Regions from separate parts of the Agarivorans sp. MS3-6 genome, predicted to be linked through region 3. Evidence: predicted binding sites of a transcription regulator. Region 3 holds the regulator's gene; each other region holds the start of a gene.
The links. Region 3 encodes sigma-54, which starts transcription at its own class of promoters, with help from an activator protein. Its sites were predicted from a motif close to GTTGGCACGNNNNTNGNNT; they were not measured.
Positions count from the first base shown of each region.

Region 1: a site for sigma-54 is predicted at 1,128-1,146, ahead of ACVFI8_RS04385 (formate/nitrite transporter family protein). Genes of this name have one in related genera too.
Region 2: a site for sigma-54 is predicted at 4,775-4,793, ahead of ACVFI8_RS01450 (putative urea ABC transporter substrate-binding protein). Genes of this name have one in related genera too.

Region 1 covers NZ_CM134202.1:933,485-940,903, forward strand. The annotation lists gene ACVFI8_RS04380 (protein kinase domain-containing protein) at 1-106, opposite strand, end outside; gene ACVFI8_RS04385 (formate/nitrite transporter family protein) at 116-973, opposite strand; gene ACVFI8_RS04390 (tetratricopeptide repeat-containing sulfotransferase family protein) at 1,478-3,202, shown strand; gene ACVFI8_RS04395 (hypothetical protein) at 3,282-3,590, opposite strand; gene ACVFI8_RS04400 (phosphoribosyltransferase) at 3,618-4,187, opposite strand; gene ACVFI8_RS04405 (phosphoribosyltransferase) at 4,284-4,883, shown strand; gene ACVFI8_RS04410 (right-handed parallel beta-helix repeat-containing protein) at 4,947-7,419, opposite strand, start outside.
Region 2 covers NZ_CM134202.1:297,840-305,258, forward strand. The annotation lists gene uca (urea carboxylase) at 1-283, opposite strand, end outside; gene ACVFI8_RS01430 (urea amidolyase associated protein UAAP2) at 403-1,047, opposite strand; gene ACVFI8_RS01435 (urea amidolyase associated protein UAAP1) at 1,099-1,845, opposite strand; gene ACVFI8_RS01440 (ABC transporter ATP-binding protein) at 1,858-2,643, opposite strand; gene ACVFI8_RS01445 (ABC transporter permease) at 2,640-3,467, opposite strand; gene ACVFI8_RS01450 (putative urea ABC transporter substrate-binding protein) at 3,477-4,559, opposite strand; guanidine-I (ykkC/yxkD leader) riboswitch at 4,619-4,713, opposite strand; gene ACVFI8_RS01455 (methyl-accepting chemotaxis protein) at 5,165-7,168, shown strand; gene ACVFI8_RS01460 (glycoside hydrolase family 3 N-terminal domain-containing protein) at 7,271-7,419, opposite strand, start outside.
Region 3 covers NZ_CM134202.1:3,082,587-3,090,005, reverse strand. The annotation lists gene lptA (lipopolysaccharide transport periplasmic protein LptA) at 1-384, shown strand, start outside; gene lptB (LPS export ABC transporter ATP-binding protein) at 381-1,106, shown strand; gene ACVFI8_RS14135 (RNA polymerase factor sigma-54) at 1,157-2,656, shown strand; gene hpf (ribosome hibernation promoting factor) at 2,681-2,968, shown strand; gene ptsN (PTS IIA-like nitrogen regulatory protein PtsN) at 2,977-3,420, shown strand; gene rapZ (RNase adapter RapZ) at 3,447-4,301, shown strand; gene ACVFI8_RS14115 (HPr family phosphocarrier protein) at 4,288-4,557, shown strand; gene mgtE (magnesium transporter) at 4,627-5,988, shown strand; gene pmbA (metalloprotease PmbA) at 6,018-7,355, opposite strand.

The DNA of each region.
Region 1 (7,419 bases), 2.1 Mb from region 3:
TAAGCTGCGAGCCTCGCGGAGTAGATACGCCATAACAATCTTGATTAAGCGCCTTACGGCCTTTATCAGAACACTGGCCTATCGAAACACTCAGCTGGCTCGTCATTGATTAACCTTATGCGTTAACAGAAGCTGTTTTGCTAGGCGCTTCTACCGCTGATTTAGCGACTTTACGCTTAGGCGCTGTTCTGATGTGCGTGGTGTAAAGGGTTAGACCGGTAAAGGCTAATCCGCCCACTAGGTTACCTAAAGCCGTAGGGATTTCGTTCCAAAGGAAGTAATCCATCACCGAGAAATCACCGCCCATGATTAGGCCAAATGGGAACAAGAACATGTTTACTACAGAGTGCTCGAAGCCCATGTAGAAGAACAAGAATATTGGCATCCACATAGCGATAACTTTACCGCTAACATTGGTAGAAATCATCGCGCCTACTACACCCATTGATACCATCCAGTTACACAACATGCCGCGAACAAAAATAGTAAACCAACCTGCCACACCGTGTTCTGCATAACCTACGGTACGCGCTTCACCAATGGCTGCTGCTTTAGCACCCACCGCACCAGCTTCGATGTTAAAGCCGTAAGTGAAAATAAAGGCCATCATCACCGCAACGGTTAAGGCTCCACCAAAGTTACCTAAAAACACTAAGCCCCAGTTACGCAACAAGCCAGGTACATCTACGCCGGGCCGTTTATCTAACAGCGCCAACGGCACTAAAACAAACACTCCAGTTAATAAGTCAAAACCCATCAAATAAAGCATACAAAAACCAACGGGGAACAAGATTGCCCCGATTAAGAAGTTACCGGTGTTTACCGCAATGGTAATAGCAAAGATAGCGGCAAGCGCCAAAATGGCCCCCGCCATAAATGCGCGAATAACGGTATCTCGGGTTGACATGAATACTTTAGATTCACCGGCATCAACCATTTTGGTAACAAACTCTGAAGGAGCTAGATAAGACATAATATTTCCCTATATTGCTTAGTAGTAAAGTAAAACTGTCGGTTTGATTCAGCGTGTTCATTGGTACGTACCAGTGATACACCTTTCACAAGTAGAGCACTTGGCTCTTGATTTACTTGCTGCTTGGGTCTGTCCTTGACCTACAACAAGGATTTTGCAAATGTTGCGCCAGCTCACACAAAAACCACACAAAACCCCAACAATGCAGTAACCATAGAGGCTTATACCGTTCTTTTAGTTTACTTTTGATCACCACTAGTTTGATATATTGCACTGCATTCGCCTCGTCTTGCACCAAATAAGACCACGAATGAGGATTCATCGCTGAAAATACAGCCAAATCACGCTTAATTACCGGTTAATCAATAAATTCGCTGAATAGATAACGTTTTTTCGTGAAACCAAATTTGTGTTTTGCAATGAGATAGGCGACGCAGCATATTGTTGAAGCTTGTTATAAAGTAATGCGCATTTATCGATAGTTGCGAACTATAGGAAAAACCAATGAAGCCCGAGATGCGGCACGCCATTATGGAAAAAGCGGTTAAGGCCCTGCAAGCTGGCAAGTACAGTCAGGCTATTTCAACCATAAACAAGATCAACAAGCTAAAATCACAGCAAGACTATAAAAGCCTTGAGTTAGAAGCCTATGCGCTGTTTCAGCAACAAAAAATTGACCGCGCATTAACTCATTACCAAAACCTGCTAGCCTATGCTGAAAATGACCAACAAAGAAATGCTACCTACAAAAATATTGGTAATGCCCAAAAAGCACTAGGCTTCACTCAAGCCGCAATTGCCTCATATCAGCAGTGCTTTAACTATGACAGCAGTATTGGCAATGCCAACATTGCCGCCTCATTAGGTGAATGCTATTTAGATGAAGACCGCTATTCAGAGCTAGAAGCCTTAGCGGAAAAGATGCAAAGCTGGTCAGGGTATTTCGCCCCAGCCCAAGCCTTATTGATATCGGCGGCAAAAAAACAGAATCAAAAACAAATAGCGCTAGCGCGTATAGAGGCCTTACTCGAACACTCAACATTTGTTGAAGAATGGCAATTGGAGTTCTCCATAGACACCTTAATGTTTATTAGAGAGCACCACAAAGCGGCCCAACTGCTAAAACAAGCCGAATTAGATTTTGTCAATAAAGCATGGATTAGTTATTACCAAGCAGAGTTAGCAGCACGAGATAATAAGCACCAACAAGTCATTGAATTGTTATGTAATGAACGACTTGAACGTTTAGATTTTATGCGTAAAAAAGCCGCTTATAAACTACGCGCAGAAGCCTACGATAAGCAGCAACAGTTTGCTGAAGCCTTTGTCGATTTCACGGCTATGGCCAAATTAAACCACCAACGAGCGCAAAGTTTAGTGTTAAAAGATAAAGTCGCACTTTACCAAAAGCTTGATCTTTCTTTCTTAAAACCAACCGAAGCGAACAAGGAAACAGGTGCACAACCGGTATTTATGATGGGCTTTAATCGCTCGGGCACAACCCTGCTAGAAAACATCTTAGATACCCATGAAAAGGTGACAACATTGAGTGAAACCCGCTCATTGTTTAACGTTACTGAGGCATTCAGCCTACAGCTGAAGAAACGTTACCCACAAGATTTGCCCAGCTTAACTGAACAAGAGTTAAGCTTGCTTCGCCAAGAGTATTTTAGTTATTTAGACTCAATCAATATCGAGTTAAGTACAAGCAACTGCCTTATCGATAAATTTCCCCTTTACACCATTGATATACCGCTGATAGTAAGTCTATTTCCAAATGCCAAAATTATCTTTTGTTTACGCCACCCCGCCGATACGTGCTTAAGTAACTTCCAACAAAACTCAGCCAACAACCAAGAACAAGCTCGGCTAAACCGTTTAGAAGACTGCTTCAAGCGTTACCAGCAAGTGTTTACCCTGTTTAAGCGCTACCAAAACGAGCTCAACTTAAACATGCATTTTGTACGCTATGAAGACTTAGTCGACAACCTAGAGCAAGAAGCGAGCAAAGTATTTGAATTTTTAGGGCTGGAGCCAAGCGCAAACTGTTTACACTTCGATAAACACGCACAAAAGAAAATCGTGCTATCGGCTTCAAGCAACCAGGTAGTAAAGCCTATTTATACAGAATCACGCTACAAGTGGCTTAATTACCATCAACACCTTGCCCCCCATATCCCACTGATCAATGAGTTTATTGAACAGTTTGAATATCAAAAAGTTGGATAAAATAGCGTATAAATCAGCAAAAGAGCGCTTTAGCCTAAGCCCTAACGAATAAGCGCTCACTAACAAAAAATACTAGCCACTAGGTAAGTTTAGCCTTATTCAGCCGCTCAAAAGTCGGGATATTCAGCCAATCTTCATCCAGTTTAGCTATTGCTTGCTTGTGGGCTTGTCGATCAATGATACTTTCGCCAAAGATTTGTAAATGAGCCTTTTCCATCAGTTGATTGCTGGTGGCCTTATCCAGTAATCCTAAGGTTTCTCCCGCATGAATGAAGCCTTCTACCCGCCCCTTTATTTGCGGGCTACTCGTCTCGAGTTTAGATTGGGTAAATAAGGTCAGCAACTTCTCATAACATAGCTGCTGAAATTGCTGTTTAGAAACATCCATGCTTTGAATTCCTTTTACAGTGACTAGTTACTCTGGCAAATGGTCTTTGATGATCTGGTATAACTCAGGGCGATATTGAGCGATTTCTTGGGGGTTTAAGCCTTCCAGTGAATGCGGATACTTTAACCATTGACTGGTTTCATGTAGATAATAATCTGGAATGCGATCAGTTTTATTACGTTCAGGTTTAAAATACGGCACTGCTACACGAATGTCTTTGGGGGTATTAAGTCTCGCTAAGCGGCTTAGCTCACCAATGATCGCCTCTATAGAGCGCCCTGTATCAAATACGTCATCAACAATCAGTAGACGGTCGTGCTGCTGCACATGCTTGACTAGGTAATTAAGGCCATAGACCTTTACTTGCTTGGCTTGGCTGTCAATAGCCGCAGCATATGAAGAAGTGCGGATCGCGATATTGTCACTTTCAATGCCGTGATAAGCTAAAAACTCTTGCACAGCGATCCCTATGGGGGCTCCTCCGCGCCATACCGCAATAATAAAGCTAGGTTTAAAGCCACTTGCTAGCACCTTTTCGGCCAAACGAAATGAATCTTCCAGTAAGTCTTGTCCGGTGATATAAAGTTTGTCGCTCATAATTACCTGCTATAAAAAAAACTGACCTTTCAGTCAAAGGTGTAGTATAAAACTATCATTATAGAACCCGTTAACTCAAGGATACTTTCCATGCCAATGAGCCAACCAACAGCCCAACTGGAAAAACGCTATTTAGATGAAGATACGCTGATTCAAGATTCATTTCGTTTAGCGGTGCATATTTTTGAGAGCGGCTTTCGCCCCACTTTCATCGTGGGCCTTTGGCGGGGTGGCAGTGCTGTGGGTATTTACGTACAAGAGTGCCTGCAAACCCTGGGGGTAAAAACAGACCATATTTCAGTACGCACCTCTTATCAAGGGCAAGCCAATTACCAGCAAATTCTAGAAGCGCCCGAGTCAATCAGGGTTCATGGTATTCAGTATCTATTAGAGAACCTAAACGTTGACGACAGCTTATTGATTGTAGATGACGTATTTAGCAGTGGCCATAATGTTGCGGCGGTGATTAATCGCTTAAAAGCAAAACTAAAACTCAATATGCCCCGCCAGGTGAAAATAGCCACCTTATGGGAGCGCCCAAAGTTTAACCAAACATCGCTAACACCCGATTTTTGCTTGCATCAAACCGAGCAGTGGTTGGTCTTTCCCTATGAGTTAACCGGCTTAAGCGTAGAAGAGATAAAACAACACAAGGGCTTTGTGGCGCCGTTAATAAAACCTGAGTTACTCGGCTAACACTAGCTTCAAATATCAATAAAGCGGCTATTAAGCCGCTTTATTGATCGTTATAACGCTACATTAGTACTGGTATTCGTAAGCACCAATATCAAAGGCACTGCCACTTGGCCTAGTGTTACCATCTAGGTCGGTAGTGATCGAATCGCTCAAGTCCAAGCCGTTGTCGATGGCAATAGAATCAGGCAATAAGCGATAGCCATTTTCAGGATCTACCCCAGGAGTGTCGGTGAAGATGTTGTTTGCATTGGCATACTCAGTGTAACGATTGGGGAGAATGTTATTTTCGTCACTGACGTATTGTAAAAAATATTCATCAGAATAGTCAGGTTCCAACAAACGAACAACCAAGTTATTTTGAAAAACTGGCCGGGTTTCAGTAGTGTAGTTAATCACGCCGTAAACATTCACCAGCGTGTTATTTTGAATAACGGTATTACTGCTGGCCCAGTAACCACTGGTCCAAATGTACACACTGTTGTCACTTTCAAAACTAAATAAGTTGTTATCAATTGACGTATCGCCCTGAGATTCAATCAGAGAAAGGTAAGATGAGTACTCAACGCTACTTTGCACAACTTTATTCGAATTGAATAGCAGACCTCCAGAGCTAACAATTATTCCTCCTGAGTTACCATCTAAGTAGAATCGATTATTTGTAAAAGCCCCGCTGGCTATTTGAAAGTTACTATTACCTAAATAGACAGCAAAGCCATCAAGACTTAAAAAATGATTTGATGTTATCGCGCCCTCTGCATAATAGTCTGATTCTTCTGGCTGCAACCATAGCTCAACATTAGGGTTTGCCTTAAGCTGTAGCGGTTTATCTATTGATAAATGTCCGAGGTAAATACCTGATTCGACATCCACATCAATTGTAGTAGCATTATCAATAACGGCCTGCAGCACGGACATATTCTGCCCAAAAGAAAATGAAGTATGAGATTGAGTGGTTCGAATCAAATTGGGGCGGTAAATAGTATCTACTTCTAATTCTAACTCTGCCTTCCCCATAGCGGCGGGCTTATTTAGCTGAACTGTAAATTCATCCCACCAAGATATATCGAAACACTCAAACTCAAGCTCACTAACCGTGCATTTAGCATTTGAGTAATCGACTGAAACAGATGCTATCGAAAGGCCGAGATTGTGGCTGTTTAGTTTGCCACGAATATTCCCTCTATCTGCATAAATACTGCCTCTAGGGTCAGCGTTAACACGAAAGCTATAATCAAATTTATCTTTGAGTGTTCCAAGCTCAAACCCCAGTTGATAATCAGACACCCAAAGCGCTAAATCACTGCGTATGGGTTCAATATACATATTTAAGCTGTTGCGACTAAATGGGAAATCCAGATCCAAATTAGCTTGAGTATTAACTATCGTTGTGTCTTTAAAAACTACATTCAACTGAACTAATAAATCATCTCCGGCGAAACTCTCTATATTAGATAAATCAATGTTAGGGCAACTCAAAAGTTGGGAGCCATCTTCAGACTCCTCAATGACACAACCATGCTTACTGCTAGAGACAGACCAAGAATGCACCGAAGGCAATGGCATGGTAATTAGCACACCATTAACCAAAGGCAATAAGCCTTGGTCGACTGCACCGTAGAGATACAAGTCTATGGTTGCGTTTTCTTCGACAAACAGGGTTTCTAAATAATTATATATTGATACATCAAAATAAGGGTATGAATAAAAATCCTTTGGGTCTCGGTCAGCTAAATACTCGTAGTAATCGATAAAACCATCTTGATCAGAATCAACGCCATCATTTGAAAAGTTGGGGTCTAAGCCCTTAGCTATTTCCCAAGAGTTCGGAATACCATCGCCATCATCATCAGCGATATCACTATAGTTCTGATCGTTTAAGTACCAAGCAGGTACCTTGGTATCGACTTCAAGCATTCCATCTCGATTGCTATCAACAGAAACGTGCACAAAAGCATTGTCAGCGTTAAGTACAACTTCACTTCGCTCGCTAGTTAAAGTTAGCGTTCCACTTTGCAAATTATCATCGTAATCAACTACGATAGGCTCTGGAGTGACTAAATCTACATAGCCCTTATCTGAAAAATAAATGCGACCAGCGATACGCTGTTCGTCGTCATCAATACAAGAATAATAAGTAGCAACTAAGTCTTTTTCTAATACTGATACTTTATCTGTAGTCAGCAACATATTAGATGTTATCGATTGCTCACAGGTCGACATTCCGGAAATGTCGACAACCCCACGTAGAAGAGTAAATTCAGTACCTGATTGCTCACGAAAATCATCATAATAAATATCGAAGTTTATTGGCTGTAAAGAGCTCAAGTCCCACTTATGATAATCGAAAACGATTCGGCCCGAATATACGACGGAGCCATCATCACAATTTTTATAGTTTTCCTGGTATTTACCCACGCCCGTGTTTTGATTTAGATTTTCTGAAATGGTTACACTTCCACCATAAGGACAACTTTGGGTTTCTGATGCGCGGGCACTAACCGTGTCACTCGCTAACTTAGCGCGATTTACTTTATTG
Region 2 (7,419 bases), 1.9 Mb from region 3:
ATTGCTGCACAAATTGCTGGTTTTCACTTAAAAAGCCGTAGCCCGGATGAATAGCTTGAGCACCACTACGTTTAGCGATATCAAAGATTTTGTCGGTGTCTAAATAGGTTTGACTGGCGCCACCTTCACCTAGGCTATAGGCCTCGGTTGCTTGGCTGATATGTAAGCTGTCTGCGTCTGCTTCACTGTATATAGCAACGCTGGCGATACCCATTTTATTAAGGGTTCGAATGATCCGACAAGCAATCGCGCCACGGTTGGCTATCAATACTTTTTCGAACATAATTTCACCTGAGAACTTCGGGTCGTCCCGGCTAATTAACAAGGCTTGTTGAGGGTCGTCCCTCGCCTATGGTTTAACTTTGCCCTTTTGGGCTTCGATATGTGGGTTTTACTTAGCTACTACGCAGCGTCCCACACCAACACTTCAACCGGTGTTGGGTTATATGCGTTACAAGGGTTGTTTAATTGCGGGCAGTTTGACAGCAATACGATGACATCCATCTCGGCAAACAGCTCTACGTATTTGCCGGCACCGCTAATACCGTCTTCGAAACTTAACCCTCCCTCGTCCGTTACCGGTACGTTCATGAAGAAGTTAATGTTGTGGGTTATATCGCGTTTGCTTAAACCGAAGTGTTCATTTTCGGCTACCGCTAATAACCAACTATCACGACAGGCATGCATGCATTTTTTGTCTAGCGCATATCGAACCGTGTTGCTTTCTGTTGCGCATGCGCCACCCAAGGTGTCATGGCGCCCGCAGGTATCTGCTGTGATCCGTAGCATCGGTCTGCCCAGATTTGATTGCAATGTTGTACCCGCAGTGAGATATACGTTGGCTTGTTCACGAATGGTGTCTATGGCGCTATAACGTTCACTGGGATCATCGGCATTGTAAAACAAGGTATCCGCTGCTTGGTTGCCTTCTAAATCAAGAATACGTACCGTTTGCCCGGCTTTGACAACTTGCATGTAGTAATCACCAGCAGGAACGGTATCTCGTCTACTGGCTAATGATGGTTTAAGTAAGCTTTCTACGATCATCAGTGATCCTTTCAATCGTTAAAATAATATCTATGTTCAATCATCAAGCCACTAGCCACAGCAGCTAAGGCTTGCTTGCGCTTGGCTAATACAACGATAACGCTCGGTATTTTCAAAACCACGGCCGTTTTCAGGTCGGAAGTTTCGGCAAAAGTCATCTTCTGCGGGCACTAAGGCCTCACACATCGCCACCTCTACCCCAGCCTTAGGATAATCTACAGCGGTATTCATTGGGTGTGGGCAGGTTGTCATCAGCACTAAGGTATCCATTTCAAAGCGCAACTCAATAACATCGCCGGCTTTGCTCACCGAACTGTCAAAACTCAAATTACCCTGCTGATCCGGTGCTACCTTGCTAAATAGATTAACGTTGGCAGCCATATCGCGCTGGCCTAATCCATACTTGGCTAATTCAACCAGCATGCTGTCGTAACCATTTTGTAGCCATTGGTTACTGTCGCGTTGATAGCTGCGATCTCCCCATTTTTCAGCGACTTTTTGTTTGTTCGCTAAGCCGCCCACCGAATCTATCCAGCCGGTATCATCTCGCACGATGGAACAAAAAATACGCCCCATGTCAGAATACAAACAGTTGCCTTTACTCAGTTTAAAGGTGTGCTGGCACTTCAAGGTGTCAGGAGCGTTGAAACGCTCTAACAGATCTTTAGGGTTATAAAACAATAGGCTTACGTTCGCCTCACCTTCAGTGTTGGTAAAACGCAGGGTTTTACCAGCAGGAACCAATACCGACCAATGGCTAGCTCCTGGAATGTTTTCGGTATAAATGATGTCTTTCATTGTCTTGTTCCTTTAAGCCAAGCTTAATTGTGCGGCCGCGGTCAATTTAGGTCGCATCGCTTGGTTTTTCATGTCTTTTGAAATGGGAATATCAAAGGTTACCTGCGCTCCATAGCGCTCTGGTTGCTGGGCATCATGGCGATGTTTATCAAATACCCACAGCCGATTACCTAAGCTAAACCCTTCAGAAAGGTCATGAGTAATCATAAAAATAGTGAGTTTGTGTTCTAACCATAATTGATGAATCAGCTTGTGCATGTCTTTACGAATGCCCGGGTCTAAGGCGCCAAACGGTTCATCCAGTAACAAGATGCGTGGCTTCTTCATCAATGCTTGGGCAATCGCCAATCGTTGTTGCATCCCCCCCGATAGCTCCGCAGGATAGCGATCGGCAGCTTGCTCTAAACCCACTTTGGCTAACATGCTTAAGGCACGCTGCTTGGCTTGTTGCTTAGCTTTACCAAATAGATGCACCAATATTGGAGACTGTTCAAATACCTCTGCTAGCATCACGTTTTGTACTGCAGTAAGGTGGGGAAACACCGAGTATTTTTGAAACACAATACCCCGCTCTGAGCTGGGTTCTTCTGGTAATGGCGCGCCATCTAGCAGCAGTTCGCCTTTACTCGCGCGCTCGTTACCTAACAACAAATTTAAGAACGTAGACTTACCACAACCCGAGGCACCGACAATGCTGACAAAGTCGCCTTCGTTTACCACAAGGTTCAGTTTTTCTAGCACCACGTTATTGCCGTATTCTTTCCATACATTTTTAGCTTCAATAATGGGAGTGTTCATTCGCCCTCTCCTTGCTCTTGGTGGTACCAGCGAAATGCGTAACTTGAGAATTTACGCAGTAGCCAATCCATCACAAAGGCTAAAAGGCTGATCCATAATACATAGGGAAGAATCACATCCATGGCCAAGTAACGACGGATAAGGAATATTCGATAACCCAATCCTTCGGTGGCAGCAATCGCTTCGGCGGCAATCAAAAATAGCCAAGCGCTACCCAGTGTTAAACGAACACTTTCTATTAATTTGGGTAAGATTTGCGGTAAAACAACACCTACGATGGTCTGCCAACTCGAGGCCCCTAAGGTTTGTGCCTTTAGTATTTGCTCCTGCGGTAAGGCATCGGTTCGCAGTTGCAAATCGCGGATCATAATCGGACAAATACCAATAATAATCAGCATCACTTTAGACAGTTCACCTAAGCCAAACACAATGAACAAAATCGGTAAAATCGCCATAGGTGGCACCAGCGATAAAGCGGTAACCAAGGGTGACATGGGTGCCCTAACAAACGGCACCATGCCGTTGGCAATGCCTATTGTTAACGCAAGCAACGCACTAATGGTTACCCCTGTGATTAACCGAGTTAGACTGGCTAGCGTATCGGCCAGCATCAAGTAATCGCCGGTGCGTTTACTGGGCTCAAAAGCCATCCGTTGTATTGCATCAACAAAACTGGTCATTGCTGGCAATAGCTTGTCATTAGGGTTATCGACCAAGCGTGCTTGTGAGGCCATCATGTACACGGCGATTAACAGCACAAAAGGCAATAAGCCCAGTAGCAGCCGCGAAATGCGGCTGGGTTTACGGTTAATAATTCGGGTCATAAGCGGGCCTTAAAGTTTGCCTTGCGCTGCCATTTCCATATACGTCGAATTAAAACGAAGTTTAATGTTGCTGCTATCGCCATAAACACCGGCGGGTGTTTCAATACCAATGAAGCTTGCATCTGGAGCACCTTCACCTAATAAACCATGTAGGTGAGAGAATTCGGCTACCTTCGCCATAGTCGCTTTTAAGTCGCCGCTGTTGGTAAAGTCGACTGCTTCAGCAGGTGTGTAGAACATTTTTGTTGAGGCAAGTTGCGCTTCGTAACCCGCTAAATCGGTGCCTGATGCTTCTGCCATAAAGCTACGTGCTTTAATCGCCGCATCGCTATCACCCGACATAGTGGCCATAATTTCATACCACGCGCCCGTTAACGCTTTGCCAAGTTTAGGGTCTTGTTGCAAGGTGTCGGTGTTTACCACCAATAGGTCAATGATTTCACCTGGGATTTTTGACGAATCAAACACCAGGCTGGTGTCTGGCATTGCCATTATTTCGCTAAGTAGAGGATTCCAAGTCGTAACAGCAGTTACATCTTTAGTGGTGAATGCCGCCACTAAGTCAGCATCCGAGGTGTTGACCACGGTAAGGTCTCGTTCGGCCAAACCCACCGACTCTAGGCCGCGAGCCAGTAGATAGTGAGAAACACTAAGCTCTACTAAGTTAACATTTTGGCCTTTTAAGTCAGCAAGGGCTTTGTCACCTTTCAAAATAACGCCGTCGTTACCGTTAGAGAAGTCACCCACAATAAGTGCTGTAGAATCAACACCGCTGGCAGCCGGGATAGTCAATGCATCCATATTGGTCATTACTGTGGCATCGAACGAGCCTGCGGTGTATTGGTTAATCGACTCGATATAGTCATTTACCTGCACGACTTCGATATCTATGTCGTATTTGTCAGCCCATTTTTTAACAATGCCATTGGCTGCCCCGTAGTCCCATGGCATCCAACCAACATAGATAGTCCATGCTAAACGATAACTGGGTTTTTCAGCGGCCTGAGCAATGTTAGAACCGGCCAAGGTAGCGCTAATTACGGTAGCTGCTAAAGCTATTTTACGGAGTGGAGTTTTAACTAAGTTGAACATGTTCACCTCATTGTGGTTATGCACTTAAAATAAAAAGCATGAGAGACTTAGGTACTGTCATCTCCCGGGCTTTTATCCCTCCGTGTAACCTCGTTGAGGTTGACAACTCTCGGTCCAGTCACTGCGCACAGTCGGAACCCTAGATGTCTATTGCAAATTGTTTGGCGGCGCTAAATGTGACCAGAACCTTCGTCTCTCATGCCGCATTAAACAATTAGCAATGGCTATGCCAACTCCTCAAATACCACCATATAGGTAATTAATATAAAACTGCCGCTATTTGACGCTTTATTAAGGTGCGCTTTATCGTCATTCGCACCAATTTAGCGCAAACACGACGCCAAGCCGACTTATCTCAGCTAAGCTAAAATTAATACCCGCTAGGCAACGAGGATGCGCCGATTATTTACGCAAAGATAAGGCCGTTTGCTTACGATTTATCAACAACTTAAGTTAATACCCTGCTAACTCTTGGCTTTCTGGGCCAGCCAGGGCCGTTTAGGCTATGATTTATCATTTTTAACTCTAAAATGGCATAAGTTTGAATGGCCATGGTCGATATATTAATAGCCTTCAACTTGTACTCGATGAATAAGGAGTAATTCATGAGCAGCATTTTTTCCCCCGCGGTCTACCTCAGTGACCGGATTAGCTTTAAATATAAATTTATATTGTGGACCTGTTTATTTCTAATTCCGATTGCCTATGGCTTTAGTTCCATCATCATCACAATGAATAGCGACCTTGAGTTCGCCGAACAAGAATTGGCAGGCTACAAAGTTGTTAGTCAACTTCCCAGCTTGTCAAAATCAATCGTACAACATCAGCATTTAAACACCCTGCGCACCATGGGTGCTGAATTTGATAAAGCCGAATTATCAGCACTGCAACAAGGCCTTGATGGCAGCCTAAGCCAGTTATCTTCGGTGCTACCTAGCAATCTTCTCCCCGCACTTGAGCAAGTTAGCCAACGCTGGGAAACCGTCCGTGATAGCAGCAGTTCGCTTGGCCAATTACTAATAGAACATGAGGCTCTATTAAGAGAAATAAGAGGCCTTACTCACAGTGTTGCGGCAAATAGCGGGTTAACTCGAGACCCTATCGTTACCAGTTACTATCTTATCGACATCACGGTCGACCGCTTACCAGCTTTACAAAGTAACATTGCAAGGATCCGAGATAAGGGGGGCGATATAGCTGACTTTGGAATTTTAGATGCTGAAGGTAACGCCGACCTGCGTTTTCGTACTGATAACGCTAGCGAAGTACTCAATGATATGCGCAAAGCACTAAGCCAACTGAGCGCTTACGATCAACAATTTGAGCAAAAGTTAGGCAGTGACGCAGCACTCACCATACAAAGTATTGAACAAATTGTTAGCCTAATTAGAGATGATATTCTTAAGGACCAACAGGTAAAAACCAATACCCAAACGGTATTTGCAACCGCCAACCAAAGCCTGCAGCAAATCGAACAATTTACTGAAGCGGCACTAAACTACTTTGGTGAAGAGCTTACCCAGCGTACTCAGAATGCTGAAAATAAACGTATCATTATGCTTCTCGCCCTCGTTTTTGTTTTGTTGGTGTGTAGTTACTTTATGATTGGCGCATATTTGTCGGTAAGGCGCACCGTTAAACAAATCCGCTTTGTAGCGGCACGGGTAAATCAAGGCGATCTGAGTCAAGATTTAATGGTCTACGGATCAGATGAATTGGCAGACATTGCCCAAGACTATAAGACAACCTTAAACGCTCTGCGTAACTTGCTTGAGCAAGTGACCAGTAGCTCAGAAGAAATGTTAACCGCCACGCAACAGATCGGAGATAAGTCTCAGGAAGTGCGCGAAGCGATAAACCAGCAACAGCAAGAAACCCAACAAATCGCCACCGCAGTTGCTGAAATGAACGCCACCGTAAACAGCATGGCCGATGATGCTAATAAAGCCGCAGACTCTACCTTGGCGTCACAACAAGCCGTGGTCAACGGCCAACAAATTGTTGGCAATACCATATCTACAATTGGCCTAATCAACCAAGAAGTTCTGACCACTTCTGACTCACTCAGCCAGCTTCAAGAGCAAACCGGTGCCATTGGAGGTGTGATAGATGTGATCAAAAACATTGCCGAGCAAACCAACTTACTGGCGCTAAATGCGGCTATCGAAGCCGCCCGCGCGGGTGAGCAAGGCCGTGGCTTTGCCGTTGTTGCCGATGAAGTGCGTACCCTCGCTAGCCGCACTCAAACGTCTACTGCTGAAATACAACGTATGATTGAAAATTTGCAATCAGGTTCTTTGAGTTCGGTTAATGCCATGGCCAATGCCAGCACTCGAGCACAAAGTGGTGTTGAACAAGCGGAAGAAGCCAGAGATTCATTTAGCCACATTACTCAGGGCGTAGACGAAGTCGTTGAACTAAATACCAACATTGCCAGTGCGATTGAGCAACAAAGTAAAGTGATGGATGAAGTTGAACATAACATCGTGCAAATATCTGATGGTGCCAACGCGGCGCTGTTTATCGCCGACGAAGCCAGTAAAGCCGGTGAGAGCATTCGTTTTGAAGTAGACAAACTTAACCAGCTGATTGAACGCTACCAGCTATAGCCAGTTGGCAACGGCTACAAAGTAAAAGAGCAATCTAGACACTCATCTAGATTGCTCTTTTCGTATTTAGGGCAGTATCAAACTTGTCGCTATCGGCCTTCGCTATAGACCTTCACAAGTTAAAGCATCTTCAGCAGCATCGAGTGAGCGAGGTACATAACGAATATTGCCTAAATTGACCGTCACTGGTGCCGCACTTTGCAAGAGAAATACCTTGTCCACGAAAGAGAATTCCATCCCTTCAGCAACCA
Region 3 (7,419 bases):
ACGTTTTACAGCAATGTGATCGTCACTCAGGGCTCGATTAAAATGCATGCTGCAGAATTAAGCGTGATCGGCAGTGAAGACAAAGGCAGCGAAGTCATGATCGCCAAGGGCGAACCGGCTACTTTTTATCAACTGCTAGATAGCGGTAAACCTATCGAGGCGGAAGCGAACGAGGTTCGCTATGATCTTAAAACCCAAACACTGACCCTCACGCAAAATGCTCAGTTAAAACAAGAAGAGAGCTTAGTGAAAGGGCAAATGATCAAATACAGCATCGATAAGCAAGAAATGGTAGCCCAAGGCGATGAAAATAGTCGTGTCACTACCATATTTCTGCCGAAACAACTTGAAGAGATTTCACCGAAGAGTAAACCGCAAGAATGAGTACCCTAATTGCTGAAAACCTAGCGAAAAGCTATAAAGGTCGCAAGGTTGTCAAGAATGTAAGCTTACACGTTGAAACGGGTAAAATCGTCGGCTTACTCGGCCCAAATGGTGCGGGTAAAACCACTACTTTTTATATGGTTGTTGGCTTAGTACCTCGCGACCAAGGCCGCATACTAATTGATGACGATGACCTGTCTAGCACGGCGATGCATACTCGAGCCCGTAAAGGCATTGGTTACTTACCACAAGAAGCATCGATTTTTCGTCGTTTATCTGTAGAAAAGAATATTCTCGCGGTTCTCGAAACACGTAAAGACCTTGATAAAGAGCAACAAAATGGAGCGCTTGACGACTTATTAGAAGAGTTCCATATTGGCCATATTCGCAAAAATTTGGGTATGAGTTTGTCGGGTGGAGAACGTCGCCGAGTAGAAATAGCACGAGCCTTGGCAGCTGCACCAAAGTTTATTTTGCTTGACGAACCCTTCGCTGGAGTAGATCCTATTTCAGTGATTGATATAAAAAAAATTATCGAACACCTGCGCGATAGAGGCCTTGGAGTACTGATTACCGATCACAATGTGAGAGAAACCCTCGATGTTTGTGAACATGCCTATATCGTTAGCCAAGGCGAATTGATAGCCTCAGGGAAGCCCAAAGAGATACTTGAAAATGAACATGTGAAACGAGTTTATCTCGGCGAGCAATTCAAGCTATAGTTAAAGTGTATCTAGAAAAATATAATAAGAAGAAGGAACAGCGGTAATTAATGAAAGCATCTTTGCAGTTGCGTCTTGGTCAGCAATTAACCATGACACCTCAGTTACAACAGGCCATACGCTTACTTCAGCTATCAACGCTGGATTTACAGCAAGAGATTCAAGAGGCACTGGAAAGTAACCCACTTCTTGAGGCGGATGAGTCGCAGCCAAGCGACAGTGACTCAGTTGAAAAGTCGGCCAATGAAAGAAGTGATGAGGCGGAAAACAGCCAGCCTGAAGTTGACTCTAGCCAAATTGAAGCCGGTGATGCCATTTCCCAAGACACGGTTGCTGAAGACCTACCCGTTGATTCAACATGGGATGATATATATAGCGCCAGTTCAGGCCCTGCGAGTTCAGGCTCTGCTAGTGGCGGCGAAGACAACGACATGTTGTTTCAAGGCGAAACCGTCGACTCCTTACAAGACCATCTATTGTGGCAAATGCGTTTAACTCCCTTTAGTGAAGTAGATCAAGCCATCGCATTAGCGATTATTGATGCGGTTGATAACTCAGGTTACCTCACTCAAGACTGTGACCAACTACTTGAAGGCTTACGCTCCAGTGATAATAACGCACTAGATGTAGAATTAGACGAAGTAGAAGCGGTGCTAAAACGTATTCAACATTTTGACCCCGTCGGCATTGCTGCTCGCTCCTTACAAGAGTGTTTAATGATTCAATTAAGTCGTTTTGCTGAAGAAACACCTTGGTTGAAAGAAGCCAGAGAGGTCGTATCAAATCATATCGACGTATTGGCCAACCGCGATTTTCGTTTATTAGCTCGCAAAACCAAACTCAAAGAAGAACAGCTACGCGAAGTAATGCGCTTAATCCACACCCTTGAGCCACGCCCCGGCAATGCGGTAGAACCGAATCAAGCGCAGTATGTTATTCCCGACGTATCCGTTATAAAACGCCAGGGCCGCTGGGTAGTAGAATTAAACCCGGATGCCATGCCTAAACTACGTGTCAATTCTCACTATGCGTCTTTGAGCAAAACGTCAAATGCTACCGATACTCAATTCATTCGCAGCCACCTACAAGAGGCAAAATGGTTCATAAAAAGTATTGAGAGCCGTAACGAAACCTTATTAAAAGTATCCAACTGTATCGTTCACCACCAACAAGCATTTTTTGAATATGGTGCTGAAGCAATGAAACCAATGGTGTTGAACGATGTGGCTGAAGCAGTAGAAATGCATGAATCGACCATTTCTCGGGTGACAACCCAAAAATTTATGCATACTCCCCGCGGAATTTTCGAATTAAAGTATTTTTTCTCTAGCCACGTGGCTACAGACGGAGGTGGGGAATGCTCATCTACCGCGATTCGCGCACTCATTAAGAAACTGGTTGCTGCCGAAAATACCAACAAACCACTCAGTGATAGCAAGATAGCTGACATTTTGGCAGATCAGGGGATCAAGGTGGCGAGGCGCACGATAGCAAAATATCGTGAGTCTTTAGCGATTCCACCTTCTAACCAACGTAAAAGCCTTATATAACGGCCACAAAAGGGGACAAGATATATGCAAATTAATCTTACTGGACACCACGTAGAAATTACTGAATCACTAAAAGAATATGTCCACACTAAGTTTGCCAAACTGCAACGACGTTTTGAACAAATCAACAATGTTCACGTCATCCTCAACGTAGAAAAGCTCAATCAAATTGCCGAAGCTACCTTGCACCTTAATGGCGGAGAGCTGTTTGCCACTGCAGAGCACTCTGATATGTATGCCGCCATTGATAGCCTCATTGATAAACTTGACCGCCAAGTTATTAAACACAAAGAAAAATTAAACAGACATTAGCCAAAGTAATGCAAATAAATAAAGTACTAAATTTGGACTGTACGCTTAGTACAGTCCAATGTTCCTCTAAGAAGCGCGCATTGGAACTGATAAGTGAACTCGTCGCTAAACAACTTGATACCAGTGCTCAAACTATTTTTGAAAGCCTGTTAAACAGGGAAAAAATGGGCAGCACCGGAATTGGCCAAGGTATCGCTATTCCTCACGGCAGAATCGACAATCAGCACCAAGCTACAGCGGTTTTTTTACGCTGTGACCCTGCTATTTCCTTCGATGCTATTGATAATAAACCGGTTGATCTTGTGTTTGCGCTGTTGGTTCCAGAAGACCAATGTAAACAACACCTTAATACCCTTTCTCAAGTGGCTGAGAAACTCAACGATAAATTAGTATGTAAACAACTTCGTAACGCACAAAGTGATGACGAATTGTACGACATCATGGTAGCCTAATACTCTAATTGTAGTTAGAGGTTATCATGGAATTGATTATCGTTAGCGGACGTTCAGGCTCTGGCAAAACGGTCGCCTTAAGGGTATTAGAAGATTTAGGCTATTACTGTGTAGATAATCTACCCGTTTTACTCTGGCAACCCTTAATAGATAACTTAAGTAGTTATCCTAAAGTGGCGATTAGTATCGATATTCGTAACCTGCCCGATGAGCCCTCACCGATTGGGCAATTGATTCGTTCGATTGGCCCTGACGTAAAGCTCCTCAGCCTCTTTCTCGACGCTAAAGACGAAGCGCTAATTCGTCGTTACAGTGAAACCCGCAGAGTTCACCCGCTCAGCCAAAACAACTTGTCGTTAGCCGAAGCTATTGAGGCAGAAACAGAGCTATTAGCCCCTATTTCACGCAATGCTGACTTACGTATCGATACCTCTCGCTTGTCGGTGCATGAACTTAGCGGCCTGATCCGCTCGAGAGTGACGGGTGATCAACAACAACAACTAATTTTAGTGTTTGAGTCCTTTGGTTTTAAAAATGGCGTACCCAGTGATGCGGATTACATGTTTGACGCGCGTTTTTTGCCTAACCCGCACTGGCAAGAAGAGCTTCGCCCCCTAAATGGTTTAGATAAACCCGTTCAGGACTATCTGTCTAGCCAAGCCTTAGTCGGAGAATACATTCAGCAGATCACCGATCTGTTAAATTCTTGGTTGCCCCACTTAGAAGCTAATAATCGAGCATACCTAACCATCGCCATCGGCTGTACTGGTGGCCAACATCGTAGCGTTTACGTAGCAGAGCAGCTTGCCGCAAACTTTTGTAGTAAACGTAAAGTACAACGTCGTCATCGCACTTTGGAACATAAGCTTGAAGCTCACTAGACAAGTCATCGTAAAAAACAAACTCGGCTTACACGCTCGCCCTGCGACTAAGCTTGTAGAACTCGCTCAGCAGTTTGAGGCTGAGGTAAGTATTATAGACGGAGAGAAAACGGCGTCAGCTGCCAGCGTAATGGGCTTGCTCGTATTAGCCAGTGCGCAGGGTAATACTTTGACAATTATCTCGGAAGGAAAAGATGCCGCCGCCGCGATGAATGCTATTCAAGGTTTGATTGAAGCCAATTTCGACGAAGAATAAGTTAAGGCATAAATAGCCGCACACTAAGCACGCTGCAAAGCTTGCTACTCATCACAGTAGGGAACACTTATGCCAGAAGAGATGGAGTTAAACCCTAACCAGCACAAACGATTACAGGAGCTAAACCAGGCTCTAGATAGCGGTATGTTTGTGCACGTTAGGCGCACACTTCATCAAATGCCCCCATGTGATGTGGCTTTATTACTCGAGTCCAGCCCACCCGCAGGACGTAAAGTACTATGGCAACTCACCGACCCTGAGCAACACGGCGATATCCTCGAAGAGCTAAACGAAGAGGTGATGGAGGGGGTGCTTCAGCTAATGGCTCCAGAAACCCTCGCCGCCGCCGCTGAAGGAATGGATACAGATGACATTGCTTATGTCTTAAGAAGCCTTCCAGATAGTGTTTATCAAGAAGTACTGCAACAGATGGATGGCCAAGATAGGCACCGTGTAGAAGCAGCACTCGCCTACCCCGAGGATACCGCGGGGAGCATTATGAATACCGACACCATCACCCTAAGGGCTGATGTCAGTATTGACGTGGTACTACGCTATTTACGATTGCGTGGCGAACTACCAGAAACCACTGATACCTTATATGTGGTAAACGAACACGATTTACTGCTAGGTGATATTCCCCTTTCTACTCTACTGACGGTAAATCCAAATGTCAGTGTTCGCGAAGTGATGGACAGTAATGCCGAAACTATCCCAGTGGCAATGGATGAGTCAGATGTCGCCGTTTTATTTGAACGCCATGACTGGATTTCAGCCCCGGTAGTTGATGAAAAAGGGCAACTACTGGGTCGAATAACTATTGATGATGTGGTTGATATTATTCGTGAAAATACCGAGCGCACCATGATGAGCATGGCAGGTATGGATGATGATGAAGATACTTTTGCCCCAGTGATAAAAAGTACTCAGCGACGTACCGTTTGGCTTGCCGTTAATTTATGCGCCGCTTTAGTCGCCGCATCAATCAGTAATATGTTCGAATCCACCCTCGAACAATTAGCCACCTTAGCTATTTTGATGACCATTGTACCCAGTATGGGAGGGATCGCCGGTAATCAAACCCTCGCCCTGGTCATCAGAGGGCTAGCCGTCGGACATATTGGCGAGGGAAACTCGCGTTGGCTGATTGGTAAAGAAGCCGCGATTGGCATGCTAAACGGCATGATTTGGGCGCTGGTTATATCGGTAGTGGTTACCCTATGGAAGGGCGATTGGACCTTAGGAGTGATTATTGCCGGCGCGATGTTTATCAACATGTCGCTAGCGGGTTTAGCTGGAGTAACGATTCCCTTATTGATGAAAAAATTTAACATAGATCCGGCTCTAGCCGGCGGTATGGCTCTCACTACGATTACTGACGTAGTGGGTTTATTTTCATTTTTAGGTATGGCTACACTGGTATTAGGCTAGGAGAACTCCCCTAGCCTTAAGCTATACACTTAACTACCCGCTATTTTCATAGCAGAAATTAATACTGAGCCAGTCTGAATAGTACTCTCTTTATCAAAGTCGTCAGCAATGGCGACAATATTGGCAAACATCTCAGGTAGGGTGCTGGCCACGGTTATTTCTTGTACCGGAAAAGCAATTTCACCATTCTCTACCCAAAATCCAGCAGCGCCTCGCGAGTAATCGCCGGTCACGGTATTAACCCCCTGGCCCATCAGCTCTGTGACTAATAAGCCGGTTCCCATTTCTTTTAATAACTCAGCACGACTCACGCCGCTGTTTTTTACTAACCAATTATGAATACCGCCCGCATGACCGGTACTTTGCATGCCCAATTTACGCGCAGAGTAGCTGGTTAATAAATAGGTCTCTAAGGCGCCATCAGCAATGATATGCTTCGCCGAAGGTGCCACACCTTCACTATCAAAAGGCGTACTAGACAGCCCTTTTTTGATAAATGGGTCTTCATAAATTGACAACCAATCTGGGAATAGTTTTTTGCCCAAGCTATCTAATAAAAACGAGGAACGACGATAGAGGTTTCCGCCACTAATTGCCCCTACCAAATGACCAAACAAACCCGCTGCGACATCTTGGTCAAACACCACCGGCACCTCACAGGTTGAAATCTTCCTGCTACCTAAGCGCGCCAAGGTTTTTTCAGTCGCTTTAGCGGCGATTTGTTCGACACTATCGAGATCAGCAAAATCACGCGCCACGCTGTAGGCATAATCACGTTGCATGTCTTTATCGCCGGCAATGAGCATACAGCTTAGGCTATGGCGGCTGGTTGGGTAGCCTTCGACAAAGCCATGGCTGTTACCGTAGACTTTTACGCCATAGTGACTATTGATATTGGCACCATCACTGGATTTAATTTGCGGGTTGCGCAAGGCGAGCTCTTCACAGCGGTTAGCAATCTCAATAAAACGATCGGGCTCTAAAGGATGAGGGTGGAACAAGGATAAATCAGGGATATCTTTAGCCAGCAATTGCTTATCGGCTATGCCAGCAGCTTTATCCGCTGACGTATAACGCGAGATATCATAAGCCGCTTTAACCGCATTTTTGATCGCGTCTGGACTCAAGTCAGAGGTGGAAGCACTGCCTTTACAATTAGCCGAATACACCGCAATACCTAATGCACCATCGTGATTAAATTCCAAGGTTTCGACTTGTTGGTCACGCGTAGCTACACAAATACCGGTTTGTTTAGAAATCGAAACTTCAGATTCATCGGCTCCAAGTTGTTTAGCTTGGTCTATAGCAAACTCAACAGCCTGTTTTAATTGGCTCAATTCTTGGCTAACTTGTTTTTCTGGGCTCATTTTGATTCTTCATTTCCTTGATTAGCCCTAGCATAACAAAACTCATAGAGCGACCATAAGCAAG